2 linked regions of the Prochlorococcus marinus str. MIT 0917 genome follow. The main gene of each other region encodes a partner of the protein of the gene in region 2 in a complex. Links are inferred from orthologs where the notes say so. Each region holds a gene or a part of one and is shown on either strand. Other genes may lie near its edges. The genes, in order: secA and secY.

Region 1 (9,024 bases), 100 kb from region 2 along the record:
ATTTTTTCTTTCATAAAACTATCAAATTGAGCTGAATCGTAAGATTCGACTCTTACTACTAAATGTGATCCTTGAATCTCTATAGGTGGTTGCGTTACCCCTGGTTTACTATTGGTTAATAAGGTCACAAGTCTTGGATGTGCTTGCTTCAAAGGAATTGGACCAATTATACCGCGAGTTCTATTCTCTAAACCTTCTGAGTAAAGTGTAGCTAAATCTCCAAAATCACTTTCTCCTTCTATAATCCTTAAGTAAAACTCCTTTGCTTTAAAAATATCTTTTACTCTTATTAAGCTATATACAACTATATCTAACTCTTCCTTCCTCTCAATAAATCTTGACTCAGCCTTGTGACTGAAGTTTGTTATGCAATATTTCGTTAATCTAAATTCTTTATTTGCTCTTTCTTGTAAATCACTTTCAGTCAATTTATTAGTTGTTATCCATTTCTCTAAGGCTTTTGAATCGGTTATACCTAGTTTTTTTATAAAACGTTGAAGTGCATTTTCCTCCTCTTCCTTGCTAAGAGCGATCTTTGACAGCAATTCTTTAATTAATTCTCCTTTAATAAGAGGTTTAATTAATTTATTTTCTTGCAATACTGTTATGCATTCTTCAGGGAAGAGATCTATTGATTTCATTAAGAACCTATAAATTTAACAGAATGATTGATAATTAAAAGTTTGCTTAATAGATTTTTTGTTTTGTATTTTTTTATTTTGCAATATCTTATTCCTCAATCTCAGATTTAAGTGCTGAGGTATAAGCAGCATATGCAGTTTTATATACTGCTATTTGACCCTCTAGTTTTTTTATTTCACCTTGAACAAATTGTATACTTGCTAGCTGTTCTTTAGCTTGATTACTTAAGTCATCAAGATTGTATTCTTTATCATCTATAGTAATGGTTGGCATTTTGAAATTGTTATAATTAATCAATATACATTAACACAAGAAAAGTGTCCAAATAGTTTCCTAGAAATGCAATCAAATAATGTTTGTTTCATTTAAGAAAACTGACTTGTTTTCTGAGGACTCAGAAAACCCAATAAGTAAATCACTTCTATCCTCCAATCCTGTCTCGATTTGATTGTACCAATATTCAAAACCCTCTATATCAGGCGTTCTATTTAGAACATTGCTGTAAAGATTTGTAATATAGTCATGATTGCTGGAATCGGTTCCATATGTATTCTTGAATTCTTCTGATATTAAAAATGAATTAGCTGTTTGTTTGTACGTGTTTTCACCAGAAACATTTTTTTCTATCCAATATTGTAAACCACTATTATCTGGAAATCTAGAAAAAGCCGCATTATAAAGTCTATATATTTTACCCGAAATATCATCTTCTGATTTAATTAGGTTAAATACGCCAACAATATCTGTTTCAACATTAATTGATTTATCAGTAAATTTTAGAGTATTAATTTCCGTGATATTTTCATATCCTATATCCGTTTTAATAAAATAATTTTTATTTTTAGACTGTTTGAATTTATAATTAGAACTATTATCTTTATAGTCTATAAATCCTAGATCATCTTCTCTACCCCACATTTTTATTAGTGCATTTAAGTCAACTTCTGAGAACCATGTGTTCCAATCATTAGCCCCTTTGTTATATGACATTATAGTATCCCATGAATCCCATAGAGGATTAGTTGGATCATTAAATGGATGCCCTAATCCAAGTGAGTGTCCAATTTCATGCAATATAGTATTAAGATTAGCTTTTTGATTATTTTGAGTAGTTGAAGGATTATCTTTCCAAAGTATTTCCCACCAGTACCCTGCATTAGATTTTTGTTGAATTACTTGACCTATGACATTTTCCTTGAATCCTGAAGAGTAGTTTACATGGTAAATATCAAGCATAGATCCATTATTTGTAGACATTGGAGCGAAATCAATATCAATAATTTCATCAATTTTATTCAATGATTCTTCTATGAAATTCTTATACTGTTGACTATGGCCTAAGTTAAAAGTAGTAATTTTATCTGTAATTATTGTATTACTACTTCCTGATATATTATATAGTGAAAGATCATTCCATCCATATGTATTATCAATATAATAAGTTATTATTTCTTTATTTGATAACGTTATTTCTGTATGAGATTTAAATTCATTATTTATAACGGCACTGTAAATTAGATCCATTTAATTAATTATAAGTTCTGATGTTTTAATATTTCATTCATTATAGATATTCTTAAAGCTAAGAAGATAATTCTTGTAAAGTTAATTTTCGATCATGATTAATCATTTCTCTGATCAAATCTTTGATTGTTGTTTTAGCTTTCCATGAAAGTTTCGATTGTGCCTTTTGGGCATCTCCTAGAAGATTATGTACTTCGCATGGTCTGAAGTATTTAGGATTTATTTTGATAACTATTTTACCATTATCCTTTCTTTTCCCAACTTCATTGAGGCCTTCACCTTCCCATATAATTCCTCCCCAATTCAATTCTTCAGCTGACATCTCAATGAATTTTCTAACAGAAGTCATTTGACCTGTCGCGATAACATAGTCTTCTGGAATATCTTGTTGAAGCATTCTCCATTGCATCTCAACATAATCTTTGGCATGACCCCAATCACGTAAAGCATCAATATTGCCCATTGATAAATAGTCTTGAGTTCCAGCATCAATTCGGCACAGCCCTAGAGTGATTTTTCTAGTTACAAAATCCTCTCCTCGTCTTGGTGATTCATGATTAAATAAAATGCCGTTGCATGCAAAAATTCCATATGATTCTCGATAGTTAATAGTTATCCAATAGGCGTATAACTTTGCAACTCCGTATGGGCTTCTAGGGTAAAATGGAGTGTTTTCTGATTGGGGACTTTCTCTTACAAGACCGTAAAGTTCAGAAGTGCTTGCTTGGTAAATCTTTGTTTTCTTTGTTAGGCCTAATATTCTAATAGATTCTAAAATCCTTAGTGGTCCAAGTGCATTGGTTTGAGCGCTATATTCAGGTAAATCAAAACTAACTTTTACGTGACTTTGTGCTGCTAGATTATATATTTCATCAGGTTTGATTTCACCGATAATTCTCAGAATATTTGTGCTTTGACTAATGTCACCGTAATGAAAATGCAAGTTATTTTTGCTTTGATCATTGATTAAATGTTTAAGTAAATTTGTATTGACTTGACTGGATCGTCTTATGAGACCATGTACTTCGTAACCTTTACTCAAAAGTAATTCAGCAAGGTAGCTACCATCCTGCCCTGTAATTCCTGTGATCAGTGCGATTTTGCTTTGAGGCACTATTTTTCATTGTGTTTAATACAAGATCTTACTTCATTGGCGATTTGTCAAAAAAATATTATCCTTTACTGATTAATTATTTTAAAATGAGTAGACTTAAATGTTTATAAATTGTGCTTGTAAATATAAATAATATTATTTTTATATTAATTTCATTTGATTCTTTACTATTGCTTGTTGAGTTAACAATATAATATAATTTTCTAACCAATATAAACATATATGTTTGCGAAATTATTAGGTGACCCAAATACAAGAAAAATTAAACGATATGCTCCTCTCGTCTCAGATATAAATTTGTTTGAAGAAGAATTGGTTCTTTTGAGTGATGACGATCTGAGAGCACGTACAAGTGATTTTAAGATCAAGCTGAAAAAAGTTTCATCATTTAAAGAACAGCTTTCTTTGCTGGATCATCTGCTCCCAGAAGCATTTGCGATTGTGAGAGAGGCTTCTAAAAGAGTATTGGGAATGAGACATTTTGATGTTCAACTTATTGGAGGGATGGTACTTCATGAAGGACAAATTGCCGAGATGAAAACAGGAGAGGGTAAGACATTGGTTGCAACATTGCCAAGCTATCTAAATGCCTTGACTGGCAGGGGGGTCCATGTGGTTACTGTTAATGATTATTTAGCTAAAAGAGATGCTGAATGGATGGGACAAATTCATAGATTTCTTGGTCTTAGTGTTGGATTGGTCCAGCAGGATATGAATCCACAACAAAGAAGAGAAAATTACAATTGTGACATAACATACGCTACTAATTCTGAATTGGGTTTCGATTATCTAAGAGATAATATGGCTGCTGATAAATCAGAAATAGTCCATAGAGATTTTCAGTTTTGTGTTATTGATGAAGTTGATTCGATTTTGATAGATGAAGCAAGAACACCTCTAATTATTTCTGGACAAGTAGAAAGATCTCAGGAAAAATATCAAAAAGCTGCTGAAGTAGTAAATAACTTATTAAGAGCAAAAGAATTAAGTAAAGAGGGAATTGATCCAGAGGGAGACTACGAAGTAGATGAAAAACAAAGGAGTTGTATATTGACAGATGAAGGATTTGCTAAGACTGAAAAGTTTTTACAAGTGCAAGATTTGTACGATCCAAAAGATCCATGGGCTCACTACGTTACCAATGCTTTAAAGGCAAAAGAGCTTTTTATTAAAGATGTTAATTACATAGTTAGAAATAAAGAAGCTGTAATTGTTGATGAATTTACTGGCAGAGTTATGCCTGGTAGAAGGTGGAGTGATGGACAGCATCAAGCTATTGAAGCAAAAGAAAATCTACCAATACAACCAGAAACTCAAACACTGGCTTCAATTACATATCAAAATTTCTTTCTTTTATATCCCAGACTTTCAGGAATGACCGGAACTGCAAAAACTGAGGAAGTTGAATTTGAAAAAACTTATAAATTAGAGACTACAGTTGTTCCAACTAATAGGAAGATTTCCAGAGCAGATTGGGTTGACCAAGTTTTTAAAACTGAATCTGCTAAATGGAGAGCAGTTGCAAAAGAAACTGCTGATATTCATCAAAAAGGCAGACCTGTACTTGTTGGAACTACAAGTGTTGAAAAGAGTGAGTTGTTAAGTACTCTTTTGTCAGAGCAGCAAATACCTCACAACTTATTAAATGCAAAACCTGAAAACGTTGAGAGAGAAGCTGAAATAGTCGCACAAGCAGGGAGAGAGGGCGCTGTAACTATTGCGACTAATATGGCTGGAAGGGGAACGGATATTATCCTGGGTGGAAATAGCGATTACATGGCTCGATTGAAAATAAAGGAAATTCTTAGTCATCGTTTAGTCAAGCCAGAAGAAGATCATAAGCCACCTATTCCTCTACAAAGAAAGACTAATTCAGAGGGATTTTTGGAAGCTGCAAATTCGAGTACTTTTAGTTCAAAAAAAATTCAATCTGAATCTTTAAAAAATATCTATCCTGCTTTGTTGACTGAAGACACAGATAAAAAACTAGCTTCTTTGTCTGCCAAATTGGTTAAAGAATGGGGAGATAGAGCTTTAAGTTCCATTGAGCTAGATGATTACATTGCTACTGCGGCTGAAAAAACGCCTACTAAGGATAAAAATATTGAGGAATTAAGAAGTGCAATACAAATAATCAAAACAGAGTATGAGGAGGTTTTGTCGAGTGAAGAGGAAAGAGTAAGAGAGGCAGGTGGCCTTCATGTGATTGGAACTGAGCGTCATGAGTCTAGGAGAGTGGACAATCAGTTAAGAGGTAGATCTGGTAGGCAAGGAGATTTAGGAAGTACTCGTTTCTTTTTATCGTTAGAAGACAACCTTCTTCGTATTTTTGGAGGGGATAGAGTTGCAGGCCTTATGAATGCTTTTAGGGTAGAGGAAGATATGCCTATTGAGTCGGGTATGCTTACTCGTTCTTTAGAAGGTGCTCAAAAAAAAGTTGAAACTTATTATTATGATATTAGAAAACAAATATTTGAATACGATGAAGTAATGAATAATCAGAGAAAAGCTGTTTACTCAGAAAGAAGAAGGGTATTAGATGGTAGAGAGTTGAAACTTCAAGTTATAGGTTATGGACAAAGAACTATGGAGGAAATAGTTGAAGCATATGTTAACGAAGATTTACCACCTGAAGAGTGGGACTTAACTAATTTAGTTTCTAAAGTGAAAGAATTTATATATTTATTGGATGATCTTAAACCTGAAGATTTACTTGGACTAAATAAAAGTGAATTAAAAGATTTTTTGAAAGAGCAGCTTAGAAATGCTTACGATATGAAGGAAGCTCAATTAGAACAAACTCATCCAGGAATAATGAGACAAGCTGAAAGATTCTTTATTCTTCAGCAATTAGATACCCTTTGGAGAGAGCATTTGCAGGCTATGGATTCACTAAGAGAATCAGTTGGATTAAGAGGATATGGACAAAAAGATCCTTTAATTGAATACAAAAATGAGGGCTACGATATGTTTTTAGATATGATGATAAACATGAGAAGAAATGTAATTTATTCCATGTTTATGTTTCAACCTACTCAAAAGAAAATAGAAGAATAATTTCAACCATTTAATTGACTGAAATGATTAATATTGATTCCAATGAATTGCAAAAATTATACATAGCATATTTTGGAAGACCTGGAGATCCATCTGGAATAAATTATTGGCTTTCACGAGTTAATGAATCAATTACTATTAGAGAAATATCTCATGAATTATCTAGACAGGATGAATATAAACAATCTATTTCTCAAGATAAATCTATTGATTTTAAAATTAATAAATTATATTTAAACTTATTTAATAGAAAAGCAGATTTTGAAGGTTTGAATTATTGGATGGATAGGATTAATGTTGAAGACTATCAAATTGCAGATGTAGTATTTGAACTTTTGTATTCAACTAATAAGTCTTACTCTATTAATTCTGAACAAGAATTAAATGATATAAATATTTTACAAAATAAGATTTCTGCTGCAGAATTATTTACTAAACAAATTAGTAAGAGCATTACTTTGATTAATTTATATAAGCCTGCTTCAATATCCCCTTGGCTGTCAGGTAATGCTTTCGCTAGAGTATCAAATTTTCTAAGTAATATAACTTTTCAGAAAGTCAACATTGAGCAGATAAGGGATGTTGTTTTCTCGTTATCCGATGATTCAATAAATATGCTTAATAATCCAGCTATAGAAATTAGAGATTTATCTATTTCTATACCTATTTATCATTTAGAAAACAGGTCTCTTACCAAGAGATTTACAAAGAAAGTTATTAACTTTACAGGTGGTGCCTTAGATCAATCTAAAAATAGAACTAATGTAATCGCACTAAATAATATAAATTTGACTATCATGAAAGGAGAAAGAGTAGGGCTAATTGGTCATAACGGTTCTGGTAAAAGTAGTTTTCTAAGATTGATATCAGGCATTTATTTACCTACAAAAGGAAATATCAATGTTTTAGTAGATGTTTATCCTATGCTCCAAAAGACCTTTTTAACTAGTTCAGAACTTTCTGGAATTGATGCATGTAAAGCACATTATTTACTTAAAAATCACAGTCTAAAAGGCTTCGAACCTTTCTTAAATGAAATAATAGAATTTTCAGGTCTAGGTTCCTATATTTCTTTGCCTATAAAAACTTATAGCGATGGAATGTCTGCAAGATTAATTTTTTCTATTCTTACCTCAAGTCCTCATGATTGTTTGGCTATAGACGAAGGGTTTGGAACAGGTGATGCTGACTTTTACGATAAAGCTGAAGAGAGAATGAAAGAATTTATGGAATCCGCAGCAACTTTATTTTTAGCGAGTCATTCTGAAGAACTTTTAAAGCAATTTTGTAATAGAGGCATTGTTTTTAGCCATGGATCAATTGCATATGACGGCCCTTTAGATGCTGCATTGAATTACTATCATACTCATGACTATTATCGTAAAAATGTTGTTGGGTAATTTTAAATTTGCTTTTAAAAGTAGGAAGGCATGGTGGTATACAGCTACCTCAAGATCAAGAGCAAGATTTGCTAGAACTACTCTTGGAAGCTTTTGGTTAGGTTTTTCTAATTTATTATCTATCGGGACTTTAGGGATTGTTTATGGTACTGTTTTTTCCGTAGAAGACTTTAGGTCTTATTTTATATATTTAGGATTTGGTCTACTCATTTGGAATACAATTAGTTCATCTATCTCGAATTCACCTAATCTGTTTGCATGTAATTCATCGAATATTAAGAATATGAATCTGAAGCCTATTTTTTATACTTTAGAAGAATGGGCTTTTCAGATACAAACTTTTATTCAATCTTTTGTATTAGTGTTTTTTGTATTTCTTTTTTTAAAAATTACATTAATAAGTAATTTATTAACTTATTCATGGATACCATTGTTAAATTTATTTATCTTCATATATTGGTTCCCGGTAATTGTTTGCTTGATTTGTGTTCGGTTCACAGATATTGCTCAATTAGTCCCTATAGTTCTCCAGTTAGTTTTTTTAACTTCCCCAATATTATATAGAAAAGAAAGTTTAGGTTCTTTAGATTGGATTACAAATTTAAACTTTATATATCAGATTTTAGATCCTCTTAGAATTAGTATAATTAGTGGATATATAAATTATCAGCATTCAATTTTAATTTTGGGCATTAATATAGTAGGTCTTTTTTGTACAATTAAATTGCTTGATTTTGAGAGTAAGAGATTACCCTTCTTGCTTTAAATAGAGGGTGAGAAAGATATAAATTTATTCAATTAACTATTTCACATCATCGCCAATAAATTCTATAATTTCCTTATCTCTTATGTTTTGTGATTCTCCAAAGATGATATCTTCATTCTTTTTATTATTTTGAATATTAACTACTAGATCTTGTAATCCTAAAATATCAGTTTCTAATTGATCAATTCTTTCCATAAGATTTCGTAAAACATTGGCTTCTGTATCTGGGAGTGCAGAATGTGCCAACGGATTTATTTTGACTCCACTTTGATGAACTATTCGGCCAGGAATGCCGACAACAGTACAATTTGATTCAACATTTTTTACTACCACTGAACCTGCACCAATTCTCGTATTGGTGCCTACGCGAATCCCTCCAAGCACTTTCGCTCCTGCACCCACTACGACATTGTCTTCTAGAGTTGGGTGTCTTTTTCCACTCCCTTTACCAGTACCGCCTAAAGTTACTCCTTGATATAGCAAGCATCTATCGCCTATTTCACTTGTTTCTCCAATTACCA
Region 2 (8,462 bases):
AACAGTTTTTCTAGCTCCTCTCCTTGTGCGAGCGTTAGTTCTTGTTCGTTGACCACGAACAGGCAGGCTCATTCTATGCCTCCGTCCACGTACACATCCGATATCTTGAAGTCGTTTAAGAGCCATTCCTTCTTGACGCCTTAAATCTCCTTCAAGAGTGAATTCTTCAGTAACAGCTCTGAGCTTCTGAATATCACTATCTTCTAAATCCTTTACACGAATATCAGGATTAACACCTGACTTTTCAAGGATAGCCTGAGCTCTGGTTAAGCCAATGCCGTAGATGTAAGTAAGGGCAACTTCTACCCGCTTTTCGCGAGGTATATCGATGCCTGAAATCCGTGCCACTTAGGGATAAATCGAAGAGGACAATAAAAATCATCATAAATTAATGATGACGTTGTTGAAAGAAGTAAACGAAAAAAATTAATCGTTTAAGACTTCTTAAAAAGTCAGGAATCAGCCCTGACGCTGCTTGTTACGAGGCCTTTTCTTGTTTATCACATAGATTCGGCCTCTTCGCCTCACGATCTGATCGTCAGGACTAATTTTTTTGACTGAGGATCTAACCTTCATTTGGTGAGACTCTCCTATTTCCAAACTATAACTTTACTACATCGTCAGCCTAAAGACTTCTCAATGCATGAAAAAACAACATCTATGTCAGCATTACCTTCTATCTCCTTGAGAATACCTTGCTTCTTATACAAATCAATTAGAGGAGAGGTTTTGTCTCTGTATATTTTCAGTCTGTTAGTTATTACTTGTTCATTGTCATCCTGCCTTCCTCTTTCTAAAAGCCTTTTAATTAAATAATCGTCAGCAATTTTTATTAATATAACTCCTTCCAAAGGTTGCTTGATTTTTTCTAAAAGATTTTCAAGAGAATTAGCTTGATTAACATTTCTAGGGAACCCATCAAGTAACCACCCCTCATTAATATTTACCAATCTTCCTTCAACAATTGAGAGAACTAATTCATCACTTACTAATTCTCCTTTATTCATAATCTCAGCAGCTTTGAGACCTAAAACAGAACCAGAGGAGACTTCATCTCTAAGTAAATCTCCAGTGGAAAGATGAACTAATCCGTATTTTTTGCATAAAAGATTTGCTTGCGTTCCTTTACCTGCGCCAGGGGGGCCAAGGAAAAGTAATTTTTTTTTCATTTAAATAAAAATCATACAAAAAATTTTACTGTCTCACCAATCCTTCATATCTTTGAGAAATTACATAAGTCTGAATCTGCTTAGATGTATCTATTGCAACTCCTACCAAAATCAATAAGGAAGTCGCTCCAAGCCCTTGAAAAGTTTGTACATTAGTCGCTCTCTCTACTGCGGCAGGGACAATAGCAACAGAACCTAGAAATAATCCACCAAGTAAAGTAAGACGGTTTTGCACACCTGAAAGATAATTAGAAGTAGAACCTCCTGGCCTTACTCCAGGAATTGCAACACCACCTTTTTTTAAATTAGATGCAATATCTATTGGGTTAATCGTTAAAGAAGCATAAAAGTAAGCAAAACCTAGAATCAATGCAAAGAAGGTAATTGCATAAGGCCATGGATTAGATGAGCCTGGATTCAGTGAACTAGCAGCCTTAATAAGTAAAGGGTTTTGAGTGAAATTTGCAATTGTTATTGGGAGGAAAATCAATGCAGAAGCAAAAATTATTGGCATAACACCTCCAGCATTTAACTTAAGAGGTAGATAACTTTGTCTACTTGGCAAAAGCGCTGTTCCTCCCATTTGGCTTTTTGCACTTACTATTGGGATTCTTCTAGCACCTTCTTGAACAAAAATAATGCCAACAATAGTAATTAAAAAAACAATCAAAAGAATTATTATCCCCAAAACATCTGCTCTATCTCCGGTTTGAGCTTTTTCAATAGTAGAGCTCAGTGCCTTAGGTAAAGTTGCAACAATATTCAAGAAAATAACCAAAGAAGCACCTTGGCCTATACCTTTTTCAGTAATAATCTCACTAAGCCACATCACTATCATTGATCCAGTAACTAATGCCAAGGATGTTTGAATAACAAATTCAGTTTCACTAAGACCTGCGACAGCGTACTGTCTAAGAATCAAAGCAAAAACTGTACTCTGAACTAAGCCCCAACCCAAAGCCACATACCTAGTGATTTGGGCAATCTTCCTTCTTCCTGCCTCCCCCTCATTCTTCTGTAAATCTTCAAGTTGAGGTAATGAAGCAGTAAGCAATTGAATAATTATTGACGCATTAATGAATGGCAGAATACCTAATGCAAAAACACCCAAAGTTGAGATTCCACCGCCTGTAAAGATATCAAGGAATCCAATAAGTTGACCTCCCTGATCAATAAAAGTTTTAAAAGCCTCTCTATCTATCCCAGGCATGGGAATGTAAATACCTAGTCGAACAACTAACAATAAACCAAGGGTCGTAAACACTCTTCCCCTTAGCTCCTCGTTAGTGAAAAGCTGGGTAATCACCTCGCCTGCACTTGGATTTCGACCACGACTTATTAACATTTAAAATGATAATTTATTTGAGGCTAATGTATAAAATTATATTTTCAAAGAAACAACACTTAAGTGTACAACTCACAGGTTCCTCCAAGGTCTTCAATTTTCTTTTTGGCGGATGCTGTGAAAGCAGCAGCTTGAACAGTTAATTTAACTTCTAATTTGCCGTTACCAAGAATTTTTAGAGGATATTTTGGTTTTGTCAAAATACCCTCCTTGACCAATAAATCAAGGTTAACCACAGTACCATCCTTCAAATCATTCAAAGTCGAAACATTGAGGACAGTAAAATTTTTCTGATTAACTATTGGGAAATGCTTTAGTTTTGGTACTCGCCTGTATAAAGGCATCTGACCACCCTCAAATCCTGGACGAGTAGGTCTTCCTGATCGAGATTTTTGCCCACGCATTCCAAAGCCGCAACTAGCTCCTTGGCCAGCAGCTATACCTCGACCTTTACGCATTTTTTTACGTCTAGATCCTTTATTTGACTGAAGGGCTTCTAATTTAATAGTCATGATTTTTAAGAGTAAATCTGCTCAAGGGAGATACCACGCTCTTTTGCTGTGGCTTTATGAGTTCTTAACTCACTTAAAGCAACCATTGCAGCGCGAGCATTATTAAGAGGGGTCTTACTACCTAACCTCTTAGCAAGTACATTCTTAATTCCAGCTAATTCTAAAACAGTACGAATTGAACCTCCTGCAATTACACCTGTTCCCGGCGCTGCAGGACGAATTAATACACTTGCTGCTCCATCTCTGCCGTTAGAGAGAGTTGGAATTGAGCTATTTCGAGTTAAAGGAACACGAACTAAATGTTTTTTTCCATCAGCAACTCCTTTCCGAACAGCACCAATAACATCTCCCGCTTTTCCTACCCCAACTCCAACTTGGCCTTTTTCATTTCCCACTACAACTATTGCCCTGAAACTCATTTTCTTTCCACCTTTGACTGTTTTAGAGACCCTTCTAATTTGAACAACGCGTTCTTGCCATTCAGAGTCTCTTTCTTGACCTCTTCTATCTCTTCTCCCTCCGCGTTTTTCACCACGGTTGCGGCGATTTTCCTGCCTACCATCAGCTGCAGGAGGATTATCTGATGATCCAGAAGTTTTTTTATTTGGTGACTGGTTTTTAGAGTCTGTCATTATTAAAGCAATAATTAAAAGTTCAAGCCTGCCACTCTGGCCGCTTCGGCTAGAGCTTTAACCCTGCCATGATAGATGTTCCCACCTCTGTCAAAGATAACTTGTTTGATGCCTTTTGATAAAGCTTTTTTGGCAACAAGATCTCCTACTGCTGTAGAGGCATCGCAACTTCCAGCATTAGCTTTTAAAGAAGCCTTGAGGTCTTTATCGAGGGTTGATGCTGCACATATAGTATTTTGAGCATCATCATCTATTATTTGAGCATAGATGTGGTTATTAGACCGAAATACAGCAAGTCTTGGACGAGCCTCTGTTCCGCTTAAGTTTCTCCTCAAGCGTTTATGTCGTTTTTGGGTCTGTTGTTTTCTAGAAAGTTTTGACATGGCTAAAAAATTTAAAAAGACAAATAAGCAAGATTAAGAAGCTTTGCCAGACTTACCAGCTTTTCTAATTATGTTTTCTCCTTCATACTTGATCCCTTTACCTTTATAAGGTTCAGGAGGTCTAATTGCTCTTATTTTTGCAGCTTCGTTGCCAACTAATTCTTTATCAGGACCAGTTACAGTCACATTTGTATTATTTTCAACTTTAAAAGTAATGCCTTCTGGAGGTACAACCTCAACTGGATGACTATAACCGGCACTAACAACAAGAGTTTTTCCTTTTACTTGAGCTCTTGAGCCAACACCTACAATCTCAAGTTTTTTTGTAAAACCATTACTAACGCCCTCAACCATATTTGCCACAAGAGATCTGCATAGTCCATGCATTTCCCTGGACTGTCTCTTTTCATTTATAGGTTTAACAACAATTATGTTGTCATTTTTGCTTAGGCTGACTCCAGTAGGAAGGGTTCGCTGCAGTTGACCCTTTGGACCTTTTACAGTGATAGAAAGTCCTTCGAGTTTTACATCTACCTTTTCGGGAAGGGAGATTGGTTTTTTTCCAGTACGAGACATAATAAATACCTAATCAATCAACAGACGTAGCAGAGGACTTCTCCTCCAACACCTTGCTTGCGAGCATCACGATCGCTCATGACTCCCTTAGAGGTGGAAATTATTGCAACTCCAAGGCCTCCTAAAACTTTTGGTAATCCTCGAGTATTTTTATAAATCCTCAAGCCTGGTTTACTGACTCGCTGCATTGAACGAATAATGGGTGAGCGATGCTTACCAGTATATTTCAATCCAAGAATGAGCTGCTTTCGAAAGCCTTCTCCTTCTTCATTGATTTCTGCAATAAATCCCTCACGCTGAAGAACCTTAGCGATACTAAGAGACATTCTTGAAGCAGGGACTTTGGTATTTTCATGACGTTTTTCACTTGCATTTCTTATGCGAGTGAGCATGTCTGAAATTGGATCGTGGTTGGCCATAGTATTTAGCTAATCAAACTCATTTTTTACGGAAGGGCATTCCCATTTCACTAAGAAGAGCCTTACCTTGTTCATCAGAGGAAGCACTGGTCACAATTGTGATATCCATCCCTCTAATAGTGTCGACTTTGTCAAAAGTAATCTCAGGGAAGATAAGTTGCTCTTTGACTCCAATGGTGTAATTTCCTCGGCCATCAAAGCTTTTTGGACTCACACCACGAAAATCTCTAATTCTTGGAAGTGCCAAATTAATAAACCTTTCCAAGAAGGCGTACATGCGGTCACCTCTAAGTGTGACTACACAACCTATAGGCATTCCCTGTCTAATTTTAAAGGTAGCAATTGCTTTCTTGGCCCTTGTTATAAGAGCTTTTTGCCCAGAAATGGTAGCCATTTCAGCTAGAGAAGCTTCTAAAGCTTTTGAATTAGATGCAGCCTCACCAAGTCCTCTGTTTAAAGTGACCTTTTGCACTTTAGGAACTTGATGAACATTTTTCAGACCGAGGTCTTTTAAAAGCTTTGGTCTAATTGTCTCTCGGTAGCGGGTTTTTAGTGACATTGCTGGAAAAAAGTTGATTCTGGTCTTGGTCAGAATTCAAGTGGGAAAAGAAAGTCTGCTTTAGTTAATTCAGACAAAGGAATAGTGAATTAATTAATCAATTAATTCCCCTGTCTTCTTTAATCGCCGTTTCTTTGACCCATCTTTATCTATAAAAATTTCAACCTTACTAGCAACTTTTTCTTTAGTTGAGTAGATCATTACATTTGAAGCATGCAAAGAAAATTCTTTGGTCTCTATTCGACCCGTTTCTCCTTCCTGTGATGGCTTTAAATGCTTTGTTCTTTGATTAATTCCCTTCACTAAAACTCTATTTTCATGAGGAAGTGTTTGAAGGACTTCTCCGGTCTTACCTTTATCCTTTCCAGAAATAATCTGAACTGTATCTCCTTTCCTGATCTTCATTTTTATCCGATCAGAAGATACTTTGGTTTTGTTAATTGCTGGCATGACTAAATAACCTCAGGTGCTAAGGAAACAATTTTAGTAAAATTGCGCTCTCTTAATTCGCGTGCAACGGGGCCAAATACCCTTGTACCTCTTGGATTTTGATCATCATTAATAAGCACCGCAGCATTGTCATCAAAGCGAATTGAATTTCCTGTTTCTCTGCGCATCGTAGCTCTGGTACGCACTACAACTGCTTTGACCACATCTGATTTTTTTACTCCCATATTTGGCATTGCATCTTTAACTGAAGCAACTATCACATCGCCTACATGGGCATAACGACGATTAGAGCCCAAGACTCTAATACATTGCAAACGCTTGGCACCACTATTATCTGCAACAGTTAGGAATGTTTCTTGCTGAATCATTTTGCAGCCTCCTTGGATTTCATACCCTTCACAAGAACATCTATAACCGTCCATCTTTTCTGAGCACTCATTGGAGGACTCTCTTTAATTCGAACTCTGTCTCCCACTTTGCAATTGTTTTCTGCATCATGAGCTTTATATCGAGTAGTCCGACTAATAATTTTTTGGTACATAGGATGTGGAAATCTATTTTCCACCGCTACTACGACTGTTTTTTGCATTTTGTCACTGACAACAGTGCCGACCATTTCCTTAAGTGCCATAACTAAAAAATCAAGATGATGTGTTTGAGCGACTTCGCTCGTTAGAGACCGTTAAAAGTTGAGCAAGTTCGGTGCGTGCCTCTTTGAAACGGTGAGTTTTAGCTAGCTGTCTTGTAGCTTGCTGAAAACGAAGATCAAAAAGTTCTTTACGAAGATTTTCAATCTTTTCTGATATCTCGGAATCAGAGAGATTCCTAACATCTTTCGTGGTTATTTTACTCATGATGATGACTCCGAATTATCTGCTGTAACTGGCGTTTTAGCAGGTTTATAATTTCCCTTATTGAGATCTTCCTCTAGAGAAATAAATTTTGTTTTTACTGGCAGTTTGTATTGAGCAAGACGCATTGCCTCTTTTGCAATTTCCTCTGTAATTTCATCGCCACCCATTTCAAACAAGATTCGACCAGGCTTGACAACTGCAACCCAAAATTCTGGGTTACCTTTACCAGATCCCATTCTTGTCTCGGCAGGCCTCATCGTTACAGGCTTATCAGGGAAAATACGAATCCAAATTTGTCCTCCCCTTTTTACATAACGAGTCATAGCTCGTCTACTTGCTTCGATTTGTCTTGAGGTAACCCAACCACAATCTTGAGCTTGCAATGCAAACTGACCAAAAGCGATTTTATTGCCTCTAGTAGCAACGCCGCGCATACGGCCTCTCTGTTGTTTGCGAAATTTGGTTCTTTTTGGACTAAGCATGATTAAAACTCCTTATTTAGCTTCATTGGAACGGTCCTCAAATTGTTGAGGTCTTCGATTCCCCCTATTGCGTCTAGGAGAAGAACCAACAGGTAATGGCTGTTCTTCTTTAGGAAGAACTTCACCTTTGAAAACCCATACTTTGATTCCTAAAACGCCATAGGTTGTAGTAGCTACTTTGGTTGCATAATCAATTTCTGCTCGCAAAGTGTGTAGAGGAACTCTTCCTTCTCGTGTCCATTCAGAACGTGCGATTTCAGCGCCATTCAACCTTCCGCCTACTTGTATTTTAAGACCTAAGACACCAGCTCTTTGTGCTCTTTGAACAGCCATTCGAATAGTTCGTCTAAAGGCAACACGCTTTTCTAGTTGCTGAGCAATATATTCGGCAAGAAGATAAGCATCTGCATCAACTTTTTCTACTTCAACAACATTGATACGTACTTGTCTATTTCTATCACCGATTGTTTTTTGAATACCAGATCTAAGTTCTTCAATACCACTTCCTTGCCTACCGACTATGACTCCTGGCCGAGCAGTTTTTAATTCAAGCTCAAGTTGATCTGCTTTTCGAGCAATCAGGACATCACTTATACCTGCTGCTCCATACTTTTTCTTGATGAAAGTACGGATCCGATCATCTTCTTGGAGTAGTAAAGGATAAGTTTTACTTGGTGCATACCATTTAGAACGATGCTCTTGAGTGATACCGAGCCTAATTCCAGTGGGGTGAATTTTATGTCCCATCAGTCCGAGTCCTCAGAATTGGTTGATTGAGTGGCCGAAACAGCAATGCTGATGTGGCATGTCTGCTTTTTAATTGCAAATGCTCTGCCCTGAGCCCTAGGTCTATAGCGTTTCATTGGTGGACCCATATCAGCGGTAGCAGTGCTAATAAACAACGAAGAAGGTTCAAGACCAAGATTGTTTTCTGCATTCGCAACAGCTGATCGCAATACTTTTGTTATTGGCTCAGTTGATCGATAAGGCATGAATTCAAGCATGATCAAAGCATCCCTGTAAGTTCTTCCTCTTATTTGATCAAGAACTCGGCGTACTTTTGAAGCAGATCCGCGAATAT

Evidence for each region.
Region 1: the proteins of secY (region 2) and secA are in contact, whole or in part, in a crystal structure (PDB 3DIN), measured with the Thermotoga maritima proteins. The link is inferred for Prochlorococcus marinus str. MIT 0917 from one-to-one orthologs. Residues at the interface, in WP_004081795.1 of Thermotoga maritima: Glu108, Gly109, Glu110, Glu111, Ala236, Glu237, Arg238, Arg239, Ile240, Thr241, Ile242, Gln243, Tyr244, Ala245, Arg246, Arg247, Val248, Thr249, Gly250, Arg251, Arg252, Val253, Tyr254, Gly256, Ala257, Ser258, Thr259, Tyr260, Leu261, Pro262; in WP_004082002.1 of Thermotoga maritima: Glu261, Ala262, Arg263, Lys300, Ala301, Arg302, Thr303, Ile304, Ile305, Leu323, Tyr324, Asp325, Pro326, Val329, Ser330, Tyr333, Ile336, Lys340, Phe345, Val349, Glu363, Phe364, Tyr374, Ser375, Gly376, Gly377, Glu393, Ile395, Thr482, Ser483.

What each region holds. Positions count from the first base shown.
Region 1 is NZ_CP114784.1:1,186,567-1,195,590, reverse strand. Bases 3,129-6,537 are described here. They hold secA (preprotein translocase subunit SecA), read left to right. Parts: upstream 3,129-3,502; coding sequence 3,503-6,337; downstream 6,338-6,537. Other genes in these bases: O5637_RS06915 (ATP-binding cassette domain-containing protein), read left to right, coding at 6,361-6,537; gmd (GDP-mannose 4,6-dehydratase), read right to left, coding at 3,129-3,280. In the rest of the region: O5637_RS06940 (peptidylprolyl isomerase), read right to left, coding at 1-641; O5637_RS06935 (DUF6447 family protein), read right to left, coding at 730-915; O5637_RS06930 (DUF4214 domain-containing protein), read right to left, coding at 988-2,166; more of gmd, read right to left, coding at 2,225-3,128; more of O5637_RS06915, read left to right, coding at 6,538-7,737; O5637_RS06910 (ABC transporter permease), read left to right, coding at 7,706-8,503; cysE (serine O-acetyltransferase), read right to left, coding at 8,540-9,024. UniProt on the Escherichia coli protein: Required for protein export, interacts with the SecYEG preprotein conducting channel.
Region 2 is NZ_CP114784.1:1,086,749-1,095,210, forward strand. What follows is about bases 355-3,201. They hold secY (preprotein translocase subunit SecY), read right to left. Parts: upstream 2,515-3,201; coding sequence 1,195-2,514; downstream 355-1,194. Other genes in these bases: rpmJ (50S ribosomal protein L36), read right to left, coding at 460-576; O5637_RS06340 (adenylate kinase), read right to left, coding at 621-1,169; rplO (50S ribosomal protein L15), read right to left, coding at 2,574-3,026; rpsE (30S ribosomal protein S5), read right to left, coding at 3,032-3,201. Outside these bases: rpsM (30S ribosomal protein S13), read right to left, coding at 1-348; more of rpsE, read right to left, coding at 3,202-3,658; rplR (50S ribosomal protein L18), read right to left, coding at 3,673-4,041; rplF (50S ribosomal protein L6), read right to left, coding at 4,075-4,617; rpsH (30S ribosomal protein S8), read right to left, coding at 4,635-5,036; rplE (50S ribosomal protein L5), read right to left, coding at 5,056-5,595; rplX (50S ribosomal protein L24), read right to left, coding at 5,689-6,000; rplN (50S ribosomal protein L14), read right to left, coding at 6,048-6,413; rpsQ (30S ribosomal protein S17), read right to left, coding at 6,410-6,676; rpmC (50S ribosomal protein L29), read right to left, coding at 6,687-6,899; rplP (50S ribosomal protein L16), read right to left, coding at 6,896-7,381; rpsC (30S ribosomal protein S3), read right to left, coding at 7,394-8,128; rplV (50S ribosomal protein L22), read right to left, coding at 8,128-8,462. UniProt on the Escherichia coli protein: The central subunit of the protein translocation channel SecYEG. Consists of two halves formed by TMs 1-5 and 6-10.